3 regions of the Endozoicomonas sp. ALB032 genome follow, and region 1 is predicted to be linked to each of the others. Evidence: predicted binding sites of a transcription regulator. Region 1 holds the regulator's gene; each other region holds the start of a gene.
What was found. The regulator PhoB, encoded in region 1, activates phosphate uptake and scavenging genes when phosphate is short. The targets are predictions, from matches to a motif close to TGTCATANNNNTGTCANA.

Region 1 (5,202 bases):
AGCTTGATGCCTATTAACGATATTTTCAAAGAGTCAGATGCACGGCTGAATGGCTGTTTTTTAAAAACAAGCAATACCCACTCAAAGCAATTCAATTCATTTGCATGTCTTGATGACTCATAACCGTTTATGTATTGCACAAAATTATTCCTACCATCACATAAAGCGTTATTAAATCTATTTAAATAGTCCATAAAAGCACATTAAATGCTTCCATCAATTTAAAGCTTCCTGTATAAATAGTTACCTCCGTCATTGATAACCATTAATACCCGGTCGAATTAGTCTGAATTGGGAGTTCCTGAATGAACGTTTTTGAAGAAATTCATCACCGCCTGAGCAGTAAAACTCGTATCCGCTCTTTGTTTAAAGATGTTCATGTCGAAGATCTTGAGCGTATCATCTCCAGAATGCAGGACGTAATGCAGGAGAAAGTTGAAGCCCGCAATAAGATTGACGAAGAGCGTCAAGCCAAACTCGAAAACATTGAAGCCGTTAAGCAGATCATGGCCGAACGCGGCATTTCAATGGAAGACTTGGACCATCTGGAAATAGCGACTCAAAAACGTCGTCGTAATGTACAAAGGTTTACTTTTGAGTACCAGACAGAAGCCGGCGACACTGTCCAATGGGATGGCTCTACCACAGGGCGCTTGCCGCGTGACTTCCAAAGCTACCTGGACCGCACCGGCAAAAAACGTCTGGAATGCGTCGTTGGCGAAGAGTAAGTCTACCTTCGTCAGTATTTCGGGTTCATGCCCGGTCTGCAACTTCTTGAATAGAGACACCAATGGATCAAAGTATCATTCTTTGAAAAACCTCCCCCTCTGACTCGAAGTAATCAGTTGGGGATCCCATTACAGAGTGCTCAGGTGGGACCACTCTCATCAACACTCTGACCAACAGCCCGCAGTGCACCCCACAGCAGGTGTTCAAGAGACAGATACAAACTAGTAAAGAAAATACAAATACGCAAGCCCGGTCTTTGCAGGATGGTTAAAATCCACCACCCTGCCAGCTCCCGGGGATTAGCGTTTCAGAGTAAAGATAGTCAGGATCAGTCTGTAGTACAACAGACTGTTCGCGAATGATGAAACCATGAAAAGATTATTCATTTTTTGATGGTAGTCCTAAAAGCAGAAAAGGTGCCACCGGCCCTTTTCTGCTTTCATGAGTGTTCCAACTCAAGGCATTTTTCCGGAAAGTGGCAAATAAAGCGGCTGCCTTTTCCTGGGTGACTGCTGATCGTGAGTTTGCCTCCGTGTCTCAGCATGACGTGCTTGACGATAGCCAGGCCAAGCCCCGTTCCCCCGGTATTCTGGCTACGACTTTTATCAATCCGGTAAAAGCGCTCAGTCAACCTCGGAATATGCATTGGATCAATACCGACACCATTGTCTTCTACCATCATATGTCCGCCTTCCCCGTCCTGCCACCAGCGCACAAGTATTTTGCCACCCTCGGGTGTATAGCGCACGGCATTAAAGACCAGATTCGAGAAGGCACTGCGCAACTCATTACTGCTGCCTGCCAAAAAGACATCTTCAGGACAATCCAGAGAAATCTGATGCTGGCTTTCACCACTGAGCGCACATCCGTCTTCAACGATACTGCTGAGCAGGGTTTTAACATGAACCCCATTCTCGTCTGCCTGAGCTTCAGCCGACTCCAGTTTGGACAGCAACAGCAGGTCTGCCACCAGATTCTGCATTCTCAGCGACTGCTCCTGCATCCTGTTCAGTGCTTTTTCCCAAACAGGGGGCAGACCTGAATCCGGGCCCAGACTGTCCAGCATGGTTTCGATGTATCCAGACACAACCGTCAGTGGTGTTCTCAGTTCATGGGAGACATTGGCAACAAAGTCTTTTCTCATGACTTCCAGCTGATTCAAGCGCGTGACATCTCTAACGGTCATGAGACGATTGCCTTTGCCATAAACCGTTATATTAAATTGCAGTTGATGATCAGGGTTGATTGGCGAGGGGATCTCAAGAGCTTTTTGATAACCACCCTGCTCAAAGTAGTCGACAAACCTTGGATCACGTAGCAGATTGGTAATCAACTGCCCCTGATCGTCAGGCGTCTTAAGCCCTATCAAAGTTCCAGCGGCGGGATTCCACCATTCCAGGTTGCTCTGATTATCTATCATTACAACACCGTCGTTCAGCGCAGCAGTTGATTCCTGAACACGTTCAATCACTCCGGCCAGCTTTTGCCGGGAACGACTGTGCTGTTTTTGCAATCGATAGATACCATCAAAAATTTGCCCCCAGAACCCTTTACTCTCAGGAGGCTCTTTGCTCCTGGCCTTGGGGTCATTCAGCCAGTCCAGCAGCTTGAAAAGCTGACGGAAGCTCCAGACAAAATAACCTCCCATGACCACACAGAGTCCTAAAAAAGGCTCTCCAAACAACCAGCCCAGGGAAAACCCGACAATCACGTAGGCGATCATGCGGCTCAGCAAATGGGTTTTTGAAATTGTTGTCATATTACTCCCGGCCAGATAACTGCTGAGCACTGAGCATAAAAGGTTTACACCCTCGTTGAGAAACGATATCCAGTACCACGAACCGTTTGCACAAAGGCTTCGTAGTTATCACCTAAGGCCTTACGCAAGCGTCGAATGTGTACATCAACGGTTCGCTCTTCCACATAAACGTTGCCACCCCAGACCTGATCCAGTAACTGCCCACGGGTATAGGCACGCTCCTGGTGCGTCAGGAAAAACTGCAGCAAACGGTACTCGGTAGGTCCTATTTCAGCAGGTGAGCCATCAATAGAGACTCTGTGGCTGACAGGGTCCAGCTCCAATCCCTTGATGACAATGGGAGACTGGTTATCAAATCCGCCTGTACGACGGAGAACCGCTTTTAAACGAGCAGCCAGCTCGCGGGGAGAAAAAGGCTTGGTGATGTAGTCATCGGCACCGGTTTCAAGTCCCTGGATTTTGTGGTCTTCTTCACCTTTGGCCGTCAACATAACAATGGGTATTTCAGAGGTCAGCTCATTGCGCTTCAGACGACGGGCCAGTTCAATTCCAGAGACATCTGGTAACATCCAGTCCAGCAAGATCAGATCGGGTTTGTTATCCACAATCAGAGAGTGCGCTTCTCTGGCATCTGCTGCCTCAAGACAGTCATACCCTGCCATTTCCAGAGCAACGGTCACCATTTCGCGAATCGGTGCTTCGTCATCTACGATCAGAATGGTCTTTCCTGGCATTAATCTCTACCTGTTATCTGTCGATTCGATTTCGGCGGTGACGTTCTGGCATCTATCAGCTGAAGCTCATTAGGGCTATATCAGGATGGTAGTGTCTCAGGACAGCACCTTTCCTATCGCTCAGGCTGCTTCTCACTACTTTGATCAACCGCACTATACACCGGACATTACACCTTTGAAATGTTACAGGCAGATGACACACTAAAGGCTGATATTGCAGCTTAAAAATAAAAAGATCCCTCAGGGTTTACAGGGTAAGGCTTTTCGCCATTTATCCCCACAGCCACCATAAGTAGCAATACTTACCGGGCTCTAAGCCGGATTGAAGATCAAAGATAACTCAACACGAAACCTGCAAATACAATGGCTCCGGCCCAGTGGTTACTAAGAAACGCCCTGAAGCAGGCTTCACGCTCACGACGACGGGTTAACCATTGCTGGTAAACGAAAAGGGCTGCGACAGCCAACAATGAGAGATAATAGAGAGCACCTAACTCCAGTTGATGGCCTGCCATGGCCAGTGTCATCAGGGTAAGTACCTGCAGGCAACCAACAATCAGGTTATCCATCTCGCCAAATAGAATGGCTGTGGACTTGATACCTACTTTCAGATCATCGTCACGATCCACCATGGCGTATTGAGTATCGTAAGCCACTGTCCAGAAGAGATTGGCCAGAAACATCAGCCAGACGATGTTTCCCAACGAGCCACTCTGAGCCGCAAAAGCCATGGGTATCGACCAGCCAAAAGCAGCCCCCAAAACCACCTGAGGCAGATGAGTGTGTCTTTTGGCAAAAGGGTAAGCCGAGGCCAGCAATAATCCGGCAAAAGAGAGCTGGACGGTAAGAGTATTGGTAAAGAGTACAAGAATGAAAGACAAAAGTACCATACCGGAGAAATAGATCAGCGCTTCTTTTTCCTGAATTTTACCCGTTACCAGCGGTCGATGCTGTGTTCTCTTAACATGGCCGTCCACTTTCCTGTCAGCAAAGTCATTAATAACGCAGCCTGCACTGCGCATCAAAACCACGCCGACCGAAAAAATCACCAGATTCTTCAGACTCGGTACACCTTCTGCCGCCACCCAGAGTGCCCACATAGTAGGCCAGAACAACAGATAAATACCAATAGGCCGGTCCAGCCGGGCCAGCCGTAAGAAATCTTTTAAACGGGGAAATCGTTGCAGAACTACTTCAGTGCCTGCCAATACCGCCATTGGTTTTCTGAATTGCATCATAATATTTAGCTGCTTATCTGCATCTTTATTATCATCGCTGAGATTCTTATTGCTCATCGCCCTGAATCATGACCCGCATCGCCAGTTTATCAGGTCAGGCCAGGTTCTCAATCAGGCCATGACCAGACCGACTGCGGAAATCTCTATATTTCACGAGGTAAGTGCTTCGACAAACAATCATTCTTGTAGAGCTTCAGGGTTCAGGATGCTTCGACATGACTCTGGAGTGCTTCTCTGTCTGTTCAGACAGGTCCGGCAAAAAGATTTCACAAACAGATATAGACTTTTCGTGCAAATAAAATAACGACCGCCTTCCCCAGGCTGTTTCATCAGAGTATTTTTCAACCAGATGAGGATTAAACTGACGAGCCGGCAGTTCCGCTACCTCAAATGGTCCCCGACGCATACCGGGATGATTAAATAAAAACTCCCCCAGGGGCTTAGTGCCCAGTTGCAGCAGCTCTCTGTTCGTGCCAATAAGACTGCTGTGAGGCAATACACTTCGTGCAAACACTCTGGGTCGGCCACCACAGATCAGCAGAACCTCCCTGATAGAAGCCATTTTGCTGCAATGTCTGTTTTCGAATGATCCTGCCAACTCACCAGACGTGGACGTAGCCTTTGACTGTTCATAGTTATTGAGAAACTTTAGCTCCGAACAGGTCGGCATAAAGGTCCCGTGACGAATAACCTGAACCCTGAAGTCGCCGTCAAACTCATGTTTCAAACGCTGAGTCAGGGA
Region 2 (5,202 bases), 460 kb from region 1:
ACGTGTGTGCCTTGCCTTCAAGGGCATAAGGAACTACGACTGGCTGTTCTTCGATTTCAACAACATCAGGCATCATATCGAGACAAATCAGAAGATCTCTTTCCAAAGAGGACTCAAAGCCTGCGGAAACACCATCGGAGGTTCTGAGAGAGACACGGCCAGTGACATTTCTATAATTCTTGGGGATCGTTCTGACGGGCATATCACGTCCTACAATTGTTCTTTCTTATGGGTATAAAAAGCAATTTAGTATCAGTTATAGGTATAGATGCTCTCAATTTCCGATGTAGGAAAAACTGCTCAAGCCCCGAACTTATGGTCTTTACGCTATCAGTAATAAGTGTAAATGTCAGGCAGCCAGCCCCGACCAGGAGAGATTTCCTTTGCGCATAATGGTGTCCTGTTCCTGGATGAACTGCCGGAGTTTCAAAAGGTAGCCCTGGAAGTACTGAGAGAGCCCCTGGAAACCCGGGAAGTGGTTATTTCCCGAGCCAAAGGTCAGGCCAGCTTCCCTGCCGGCTTTCAGTTGATTGCCGCCATGAACCCCTGCCCCTGCGGATATCTTGGAGACCCACAGAAAGCCTGCCAGTGTTCTGCCGAGCAGGTCAGACGTTATAAACGAAAACTGTCAGGTCCTTTACTGGATCGCATTGATTTACAGATAGAGGTTTCCAGTCAGAAAACGGAGCGACTTTTTGAAAACCCGCCCGAAGATGAAAACCTGTCAACTGAAAAAATACGTCAACAGGTGATTCAGGCAAGGTCTATCCAGCAGCACAGGCAGGGGAAACCCAACGCCCGATTGTCTGCCAGCGAGATGGATGAATACTGTTCACTGAATAAGCAAGAACAGGATTTTATGACCCGGCTGTGTGACAAACTGGGTTACTCAGCCAGAGCCGTACACCGAATACTGAGAGTGGCCCGAACTCTGGCGGATATTGATGAGGACAAAGACATTCAACAGAAGCATCTTGCTGAAGCGGTGCATTACAGAAAGCTGGATCGTGAACCAGGTTAACCGATAACCTCTCTTTGTTATGAAGCTGTTTTTTCAATCTCTGGCTATCAGCTCAGCGGCTCAGGCAGATCATCTATCAGTCAGCGCTTACTTTCAGGTTCACACCCTGACAGTATTACTGTTCCTGCCAGTACATGCTTTCGGAAACGGCTTTAATCAATCGGCTGATGTCTTCCGGATACACTTCCCCGATATTGCCAATTCTGAAACAGTCAGCATCAGAGACTTTACCGGGATAAATGACGAAACCTTTCCCTTTCAGCTGCTCATAAAAGCGGAGGAATTCATAATCGGGGTGCTCGGGGGAGTAAAATGAAGTTATAAACGGAGAGTGCAGTTCAGTGTCTAACAGGCACCGGAAGCCCAGCTCACTCATACCCTGGACGAGCAAACGCTGATTGCTGGCGTAGCGCTTGTGACGGGCAGCAATGCCCCCCTCTTCAATCAACTCTGCCAGGGCTTGATGGAAAGCCCTTACGGTGTGGGTGGGGGAAGTAAAACGCCACTTACCGTGATTCTTTTCCATGCATTGCCACTGATCATAGAGGTCCAGAGACAGAGAGCGGGCCAGGCCTTTGCATTGGGACAAAAGAGTACGACGAGCTATAACAAAGCCAAAACCGGGTACGCCCTGAATACACTTGTTGGCAGAGCTGATCAGAAAATCAATACCCAGCCCGGCAAGGTCAATCGGCACACCGCCGAAGCTGCTCATGGCATCAACAATCAGAATACAGTCGTGTTTCTTCACCACCTGTGCGACTGCTTCAACAGGGTTCAGCATGCCTGTTGTGGTTTCACAATGAACAATGGCGACATGAGTGATGGCTTTATCTTCAGAGAGTACCTGATCAATTTCCCCCGGCGTCGGCGGATTAATCTCACCACAATTCAGAACACTGTGGGGAATATTCAGATACTCGGCAATCCGGGCAATACGGGCACCGTAAGCCCCATTGTTAATGACCAGTAATTTCCCTTCATCAGAGATAACCGACCCGACGGTTGCTTCTACCGAAGCAGTACCACTACCCTGCATGAGAACGGCGGTGTAGTCATCAGTATCCGAGGCCAGTTTAATCAGCTGACTGCGGATCTCTTCAACCACGCCAAGGTTGTAATCATCGTCCCAGGTACACCAGTCACGCAGCATCGCTTCTCGGACACTGGCAGAGGTTGAGAGGGGTCCCGGAGTCAACAGAAGATAAGGATTTTCCAGGCTCTTTTCTTTCACAGTGGGCACTTCTTTTGTAGACATGACTTTAATGAGACACCTGTAGAAACAGAAATTTCAATCGTCTGGTATATACCAATTGGTACAAAATCATGATGGAGACACTTTTTTCTGTAAATACCCAGCGACCACTCTTCATAAAAATTTCACATTCATACCAGTCTGGAAACAACAGCTAAAAGAGCTCCCCCCAACGTCAGTCAAGCAAATAGTTAATTGTCATAAAAGCGATCATTTAATTGTCATAAAAGCCGTTTAGTATGGTCTATACCAGTTGAAAATCCATTGACCCTTAGAGAATAGTATTTATGGGACAGGGAAAAAATCAGTATCAAATCATTCGCACGGCCCTGAACGAGCAGATAGAAAGCGGGGCATTAAAACCGGGAAGCAAGCTACCCTCGGAGCGATTGCTGAGTGAAAAATTCGGTACCACCCGCATTACTCTCAGAGAGTCATTGTCATCACTGGAAGCCGACGGACTGGTCTATCGCGAAGATCGCAGAGGCTGGTTTGTTTCTCCGCAAAGAGTGACCTATGACCCTACGGTGAATGCTAACTTTCATACCATCGTTACCCGCCAGGGCAGAGTACCCGGTACCCGGATGATCCATGCTGAACGGGTACCAGCACCGCCCAGGGTTCAAAAGCTACTTCAGATCCCAGCTCTGACCCCTGTGTATCGGCTGCAACGCCTTCGTTCAGTGGATGGGCGAAATGTCCTCTACGTTGAAAATTACATGAACCCTGCCTACTTCCCGGATCTGCTCAAGCATGATCTGTCTCGATCACTCTCCGATATCTATCAGGAGCATTATAACCGCCAGTATGCCCGGGTCAGTTTCAGGTTGTACCCGGTAGGCCTGAATGCCGAGGCTTCTTTGCACCTCAAGGTCACCACGGGCAGTTCCGGTTTGTTGGTTGAGCGAACAAACTACGATCAATCGAATGTCTTGATTGACTGTGACTTTGAGTATTGGCGGCAGGATGCGGTGGTTATAGCCGCTGACACCACTGTGAGCCCCATGACTTGAGAGTCATTAATACCTGCTGGTGCCAATGGTATGAGCCATTTTCTTACTGAACGTCCAAACCCTTTAATTTCCGAATCTGAAAAATGAGAAGAGGTCACAATGAACAAAATTCAACTCGCGGTTTTTGATATGGCTGGTACTACGGTCAATGAAGACAACGTCGTTTACAAAACCGTTCAGAAGAGTCTTGTCGACGCAGGCTACGATTTCACTCTGGACGAAGTCCTTGAGCATGGCGCAGGCAAAGAGAAGCATCAGGCCATAAAAGATACCCTGTCGTCCAAAGGCTTTGACCACTCGGACTCGGAACAAATCTTCCAGTCCTTTAAAAAACAACTGACACGGGCCTATGAAGAACTGGCAGTCACCTCTTTTGACGGCGTCCCCGAACTTTTGAAAGAGCTGCGGGCAAGAGGCATCAAAGTCGCACTCAACACCGGCTATAGCCACCAGGTAGCAACAGGCCTGCTGAAAAAGATGAACTGGCTGCCCGGGGTCGAATTCGACACCCTGATCACTGCGGATGATGTAACAAACGGCAGACCAGCACCGGACATGATTGAGCTGGCCATGGAGAAAACCGGTATTCACGACAGTTCACAGGTACTTAAAGCCGGAGATTCAGCCATTGACATCGAGGAAGGAAAAAACGCCCACTGCGGTATCACGGTTGGCGTGACTACAGGCGCCCAGACCCGGGAGCAACTGGCAACAGCCGCTCCAACGCTGGTGCTCGACAGCCTGGCCGATATCCTTAAGCACATTTGAACACAGGGAGACACCTTTGAAATACGATTTAATGGTTGTCGGTGCAGGTATTCTTGGCACTTTTCACGCCTTCGCTGCTGCGAAGCGGGGGTATAAGGTACTGCTGGTTGAAAAAGACAGTCAACCGGTACAGGCCACCGTCAGAAACTTTGGCATGGTTGTTCCATCCGGCATGACAGCAGACCTGCTGCCGACCGCCCTGGACTCTCTGAGCATTTATCAGACCCTGCAAGATCAGTTTGATATTTCAGCCCGAAGAAATGGCAGCTGGTATATAGCCTCCGATGACCAGGAGTTGGCCATGTTGCAAGAGCTACACCAACGAAATCAGCAAACGGGCTACCCTTCATCACTGCTAAGTATTGACGAGGTTATACGTGCCAATCCTGCCGTCAAGAAAAGTTATGCAAAAGGTGCCTTGTACTTCCCGGAGGAATTCAGTGTTAACCCCCTGCAACTGATTTACCGCATCATTGAGTTTATTCAGCAGGAATACACCGTTGAATACCGACCCAACACCCAAATCATCAGCATGGAAACCGGGCAGGATGAAGTCATCAGTATGGATTCAGCTGGTGAGCAATACCGGGCTTCAAAAGCGATAGTCTGTAACGGGCATGATTTCAAAACCCTGTTTCCATCACGCTTTCTCAACAGTGATATTGAGCTGGTCAAGCTCCAAATGATGCGTACCAAACCACTGAAGAGCGTCAGTCTCAATGGCAATTTGCTTTCGGGCAGGACTATCAGACGCTATGAGAGCTTTCGCAACTTGCCTTCCTGGAGTGCCGGAGAAAAAGACTCAGAGCTGGATAAGTACGGGATACATATTCTGTTCAAACAGGAGCTTGACGGGTCCATCATCATTGGCGACTCACACGAGTACGCCGATGCCCGCGAGGCAGAGAAACTCTCCTTCACAATGAATCAATCCATCAATGAACGGATGCTGACAGAAGCCAGAAACATTGTTGAGCTTCCTTGCTGGGATATCGCGGAATATTGGGCAGGTTATTATTGCCAGAGTAAAACCGATCACTACTACCAGGATGATATAGACGACAAAATTCATTTTCTCACGGCCATCGGTGGCAAGGGCATGACCCTGGCTCCCGGCATTGCAGAAAAGAATATTGAAAACATCC
Region 3 (5,202 bases), 2.1 Mb from region 1:
GAATATTGATAATCAGAATAAATACGGTTATCAGCAGTGCGCCGGCCCAGGCCAGTTGATTCCAGGATTCAAAAGGGCTCATAGCATACTGATAAATGGTCACCGGCAGGTTAGCCATAGGCTTGTCCAGATCGGTGCTCATGAAGTTACTGTTGAGGGCGGTAAACAACAGGGGGGCTGTTTCACCGGTAATCCGCGCTACAGACAACAGAATACCGGTCATAATACCGGGGCCGGCTGCCCGATAGCACAGCTGGGTAATGACTCGCCAGCGCGGAGCGCCCAGTCCGCTACCTGCTTCTTTCAAGGTGGTGGGAACCAGGCGCAGCATTTCTTCTGTGGTGCTGACGATAATGGGCAGTGCCAGAATAGCCAGTGCAATGGCACCTGCCCAACCAGAAAAGGAGCCGGTGGTGACCACCACAACCTTGTAGACAAACAGGCCGACCAGAATAGAAGGTGCGCTCATCAACATACCGTTGAGAAAGCGCAGTGCTTCAGCAATTTTTGAACTCTTGTCGGATTCAGACAGCCAGGTACCAGCCAATACACCCAGAGGTGCGGCGATCAGAATACCAAGAGCGGTCAGAATCAAACTGCCAACAATGGCGTTTTTCAGGCCACCGTGGCTACCGGGTCCGGGAGTGAGTTCGGTGAAGACATGCAGACCCATGCCGGAAATACCTTTTCCGACCAGGCTGTATAGTACGCTGGCCAGAACCACCAGGCCAAACAGTGCACAGAAGGTACAGAAGCCGATGAAAGCGTAGTTCTTGAGTTTCCTGACTGGCATTATCGCTTCCTCAACAGCAGACGGGCAGTACCCATCACAATAAAGGTGAGTACAAACAGTACCAGGCCCAGACTGATCAGAGCCGAGATGTGCATCTCATTAGTCGCTTCGTTGAACTGCTGCGCAATCGTAGAAGAAATAGAGCTCGCAGGCATGAACAGTGAAGTCTCTATACGGTTGGCGCCGCCTATTACAAAGGCAACTGCCATGGTTTCTCCCAGGGCACGACCCAGGCCGAGGATTCCGGCACCCACTGCGGCATTCTTGATACTTGGCAGCAGCACTCGGGTAATGACTTCATAGGGCGTAGCGCCAACACCGTATGCTGCTTCTCTGACCACATTGGGAATGGTTTTCAGGGCGTCACGAGTTAAAGCCGTAATAATGGGCAAAATCATGAACGACAGAATGATGCCCGCCGTTAGTAGACCTATACCGATGGGGGGACCGTCAAACCAGTGGCCAATCAGAGGCAGGCCAACCAGGTTTTCCAGTGCCCAGAATTGGAAGCCTTCTGAGAACCAGGGTGCGAAGACAAAAAGACCCCACATACCGTAAATAATACTGGGTACAGCGGCCAGCAGCTCAATGGCCATGCTCACGGGGCGACTGATCCAGTCGGGGGCCAGCTCGGCCAGGAAGATCGCCGTGCCCAGACCGACAGGAATGGCAATAATAATGGCGATAAGCGAAGAAACCAGGGTGCCATAAATAGCAGATGCGGCACCAAACTCACTGTTTACCGGGTCCCAGACATTACGAAATACAAAGCCGGGGCCAAACTCGGAGAGAGCCAGCCAACCGCCGTCGATCAGGGAAAGGATAATCCCGATCAACACCAGAAAAATCAGAATGGCGCTGGTGAAGCTCAGTCTGTAGAAGATTGAGTCACCCTTTATAGCGCTGGGCATCGCAGTTAAAAGCATAAGCTACAACAAGACAGCTGACCAGCGCTATGCTGATCAGCTGTCGTTCGTTTCCTGTTTAAGAAAGGCTAGAATAACCGGTTACTTGATAATGGTTTGTCCGTTGCTAGTCAAGTCTTCTTTCCAGACATTCTCTACCATGTTAACTACGCTTTCCGGCATTGGGATGTAGTCCAGACCTTCTGCAAGTTCGCCGCCTTTCTCGTAGCTCCACTCGAAGAAGTCGATGATTTGCTCAGCTTTCTCGGCGTCAGCCTGATCTTTATGCATCAGGATGAAGGTCGCTGCTGTCATAGGCCAGGAGTCAGCACCAGGCTGGTTGTTCAGCAGCAATTCGAAGCCCGGAGCATTCTCCCAGTCGGCATTGGCAGCGGCAGCCTGGAAGGTTTCCATGCTTGGCTTCAGGAACTTGCCATCAGCACTGGCCAGCTGGGTGTAGGTCAGGTCGTTTTGTTTTGCAAAGGCATATTCTACATAACCGATAGCACCACGGGTACGGCCCACGAAGTTGGCGACACCAGCGTTACCGTTACCACCGATAGTGGTAGCTGCTTTTGGCCAGGTGATGTCGGTGTTTCTGCCGATATTCTCACTCCACTCCGAGCTGATCTGGCTCAGGTAATCGGTGAAGTTGTAGGTGGTACCGGAACCATCGGAACGATGGACGACATAGATAGCCTGGGCAGGAATCTCAAGATCCGGGTTCAGAGCAGTGATGCGCTCGTCATTCCACTTCTTTATTTTACCCAGGTAGATGTCTGCCAGGACTTCACCGGTCAGCTTCAGAGCACCGGACTCAATGCCAGGTACGTTGATCACTGGAACAATAGCGCCCATCACCATTGGGAACTGGATCATCTCTTCTTTATCCAGTCGCTCTTCATTCAGAGGTGCGTCGCTGGCGCCAAAGTCGACGGTTTTGGCAGTGATCTGACGGATACCACCGCCGGAACCGATGGCCTGGTAGTTGATGCGAATACCGGTTTCTTTCTGGTATTCCTCAGCCCATTTGGCATAGATCGGATGTGGGAAACTGGCTCCCGCACCGTTGATAACTTCTGTCTTGGCAGATGCAGAGAAGGACGCTGCAGCCAACATGGAGGACATTACAATAGACTTCAGAAACTTCACTTCTATTCTCCCCGAGAAACTCGCTTGGAGTGTACTTGCGTTTACAAAGAAAAATCTTTTGCCGTGCCTTAATCTGTCAGTGGGTTGTGCAAAATATTTTTCTGTTACCTCAAAATTTGATGGGTGCAAGGATAGGGGGTGAATATTTCAGTAATGTTACAGGTTTGTTTGGATTTTATGAAAATGACAGTTTTTGACTCCAGGGTGTCTCTCCTGTCTTTTTGGCAGAAAAAAAAGACACCCATAAATTTGCTTCCCCATCCACCTGGTCTACTTTTTCACCCATCACTGATTTTTTACCCAGACAGGTGAGTTCATGGCTCAGGCCCGCAATACTCTGATTGACCCCGGCTCAACGCCTTATTACCACTGCATGGCAAGATGTGTTCGTCAGGCTTACCTCTGTGGAGAGAACCACCTGACTGGCAAGAATTACGAGCATCGCCGCCAATGGGTGGTGGATAAACTTCAGGAACTGGTTTCAGTCTTTGCTATCGAAGTTTGCGCTTACGCTGTCATGTCGAATCATTATCATGTGGTTTTGCACATCAATCAGTCATCTGCCAGGAGCTGGTCACGGAATGAAGTGCTGCATCGTTGGACGACCTTGTTCAGAGGTCCACTTCTGGTGCAAAGGCATCTGGCCGCTGACAAACTGGGCAGCGCTGAATTGGCCCGTATTGATGAATATGCTGAGGAATACCGGCGTCGTTTAGCGGATATCAGCTGGTTTATGCGCTGCCTGAATGAACATCTTGCTCGTGAGGCTAATAAAGAAGACGAGTGTAAAGGACGCTTCTGGGAAGGTCGCTTTAAAAGCCAGGCATTGCTGGACGAAGCAGCGTTACTGACCTGCATGACCTACGTTGACTTGAATCCGATTCGGGCTGGAAAGGCAGAAATACCGGAAGAGTCGAACTACACGTCGATTCAGGAACGGGTGGAGCAGGTTACACATTCTGAGACTAAAAAACAGCCGCTGACCCTGAAACCTTTCTGTTTGCAGGGACAGGAAACGGACGTTGCCCTTCCCTACCTTCTTCACGACTATCTGGAACTGGTTGACTGGAGTGGCCGCATTGTCAGGACAGATAAGAAAGGTTCCATCCCGTCGCATATCCCTCGTATTCTTGAAAGACTGGAAATTGATCCGGATGAGTGGCTGAAAACCATGCAATGGAATAATCGTTTTTATCGGGCAGTTGGCCGTCTGGAGGCGATGAAGGCTTATGCACTTGAAGCCGGACAGAAGTGGCTTCGAGGTTTAAATGTCTGTAGTCGTTTGTATATGATAGGTTAGCGTAGAAGTCAGTTAAGACGTCAAAGACCCTCTCTTTATCTCTCTTCGACTCATGTCGGAATGAATTTGCATTGTCTGAATTATGGCTTGAACAGCCTCTGTTCGTTGGATGGCGATGTGTGGCTCAATGATACGCTACTTGAAGATAGATTTTCTGATCCTTTTTGGGAATACAGTTTTTGAAGGTCTTGTTTTTATTTTTATGGGTGTCTTATTTTTTTCTGTGGCTGGCCTCAATGGCAACATCCAGACCTGCTTTTTCTATGGGTCTTCATAGCCTATAAATATATGTGCTAAGGAAGCTCACATAAGGCTCACTGATAGCAATGTAGCTTTTTTAACGAATACAGGTGAAAGTATGGCTATAACATGTGTCTTAAAGACACTTTTGTTTTCAATGTTTTTGTTTTTTTATCAGCAGGGGCTTGCAAACGACACCTATCGTCTTGAAAAATTTCGTAACTATCAAATGAAAAACTGGAAACCCCTTTCAAAAGAGCAACAAAACTGCAGAGATCAACCCGACATAAGCCCACTTGAAAATATTCGTATTGGCTTTGTCAGGCTTAACTTAGAATCTGATGACCTATCCGGAGATGAGCGACTGGAAACCTGTGAAACTTACGAAGTTGATGAGCAAGACTTTAATCGTATGACCAACTTTTATTTTAATTATGTGAACACGGGTAATCCTGAATTTCGAAAAAATCGCATTCAAAGAGTATTGAGACTCATACATCGTATATTCGCTATTAATATAAACAGGTTCAATAGTCAAAGCCGCTTAGAGAAAGGGGTGGTCTATACAACGGCAAGAAGCCTTTTTGATCAACTGTTTTTGTCTGTCAACATAAATGGCAGAAGTAATCCCTATTTCAATTATTTTCATTTAGTTCAGGGGGAAAAACAGTGCAATTATGTTGGGGTTAATAACGGTCTGGTCCTGATGTTTCTTGCTTTTCTTGCACCCAACTTTCTTTCCAGGGATCGACTTTATACCTACTTTTGTATCTTGGCTGACATATACACCGGAGAAAGCTGCGATCAAGCAT

Region 2: phnW (2-aminoethylphosphonate--pyruvate transaminase) is a predicted target of PhoB. The motif match lies at 2,485-2,502, and genes of this name have one in related genera.
Region 3: pstS (phosphate ABC transporter substrate-binding protein PstS) is a predicted target of PhoB. The motif match lies at 2,994-3,011, and genes of this name have one in related genera.

The regions. Positions count from the first base shown of each region.
Region 1 is NZ_JBLYNW010000001.1:2,173,604-2,178,805, reverse strand. Features, by position in the region: gene ACO6VG_RS07750 (hypothetical protein) at 306-728, shown strand; gene phoR (phosphate regulon sensor histidine kinase PhoR) at 1,169-2,488, opposite strand; gene phoB (phosphate regulon transcriptional regulator PhoB) at 2,533-3,222, opposite strand; gene ubiA (4-hydroxybenzoate octaprenyltransferase) at 3,552-4,439, opposite strand; gene ACO6VG_RS07730 (chorismate--pyruvate lyase family protein) at 4,654-5,202, opposite strand, start outside.
Region 2 is NZ_JBLYNW010000001.1:2,630,326-2,635,527, reverse strand. Features, by position in the region: gene ACO6VG_RS09645 (TnsA endonuclease N-terminal domain-containing protein) at 1-202, opposite strand, end outside; gene ACO6VG_RS09640 (ATP-binding protein) at 347-1,021, shown strand; gene phnW (2-aminoethylphosphonate--pyruvate transaminase) at 1,137-2,279, opposite strand; gene phnR (phosphonate utilization transcriptional regulator PhnR) at 2,564-3,289, shown strand; gene ACO6VG_RS09625 (phosphonatase-like hydrolase) at 3,389-4,057, shown strand; gene ACO6VG_RS09620 (TIGR03364 family FAD-dependent oxidoreductase) at 4,074-5,202, shown strand, end outside.
Region 3 is NZ_JBLYNW010000001.1:68,372-73,573, reverse strand. Features, by position in the region: gene pstA (phosphate ABC transporter permease PstA) at 1-793, opposite strand, end outside; gene pstC (phosphate ABC transporter permease subunit PstC) at 793-1,719, opposite strand; gene pstS (phosphate ABC transporter substrate-binding protein PstS) at 1,801-2,850, opposite strand; gene ACO6VG_RS00220 (transposase) at 3,167-4,150, shown strand; gene ACO6VG_RS00215 (RING finger protein) at 4,509-5,202, shown strand, end outside.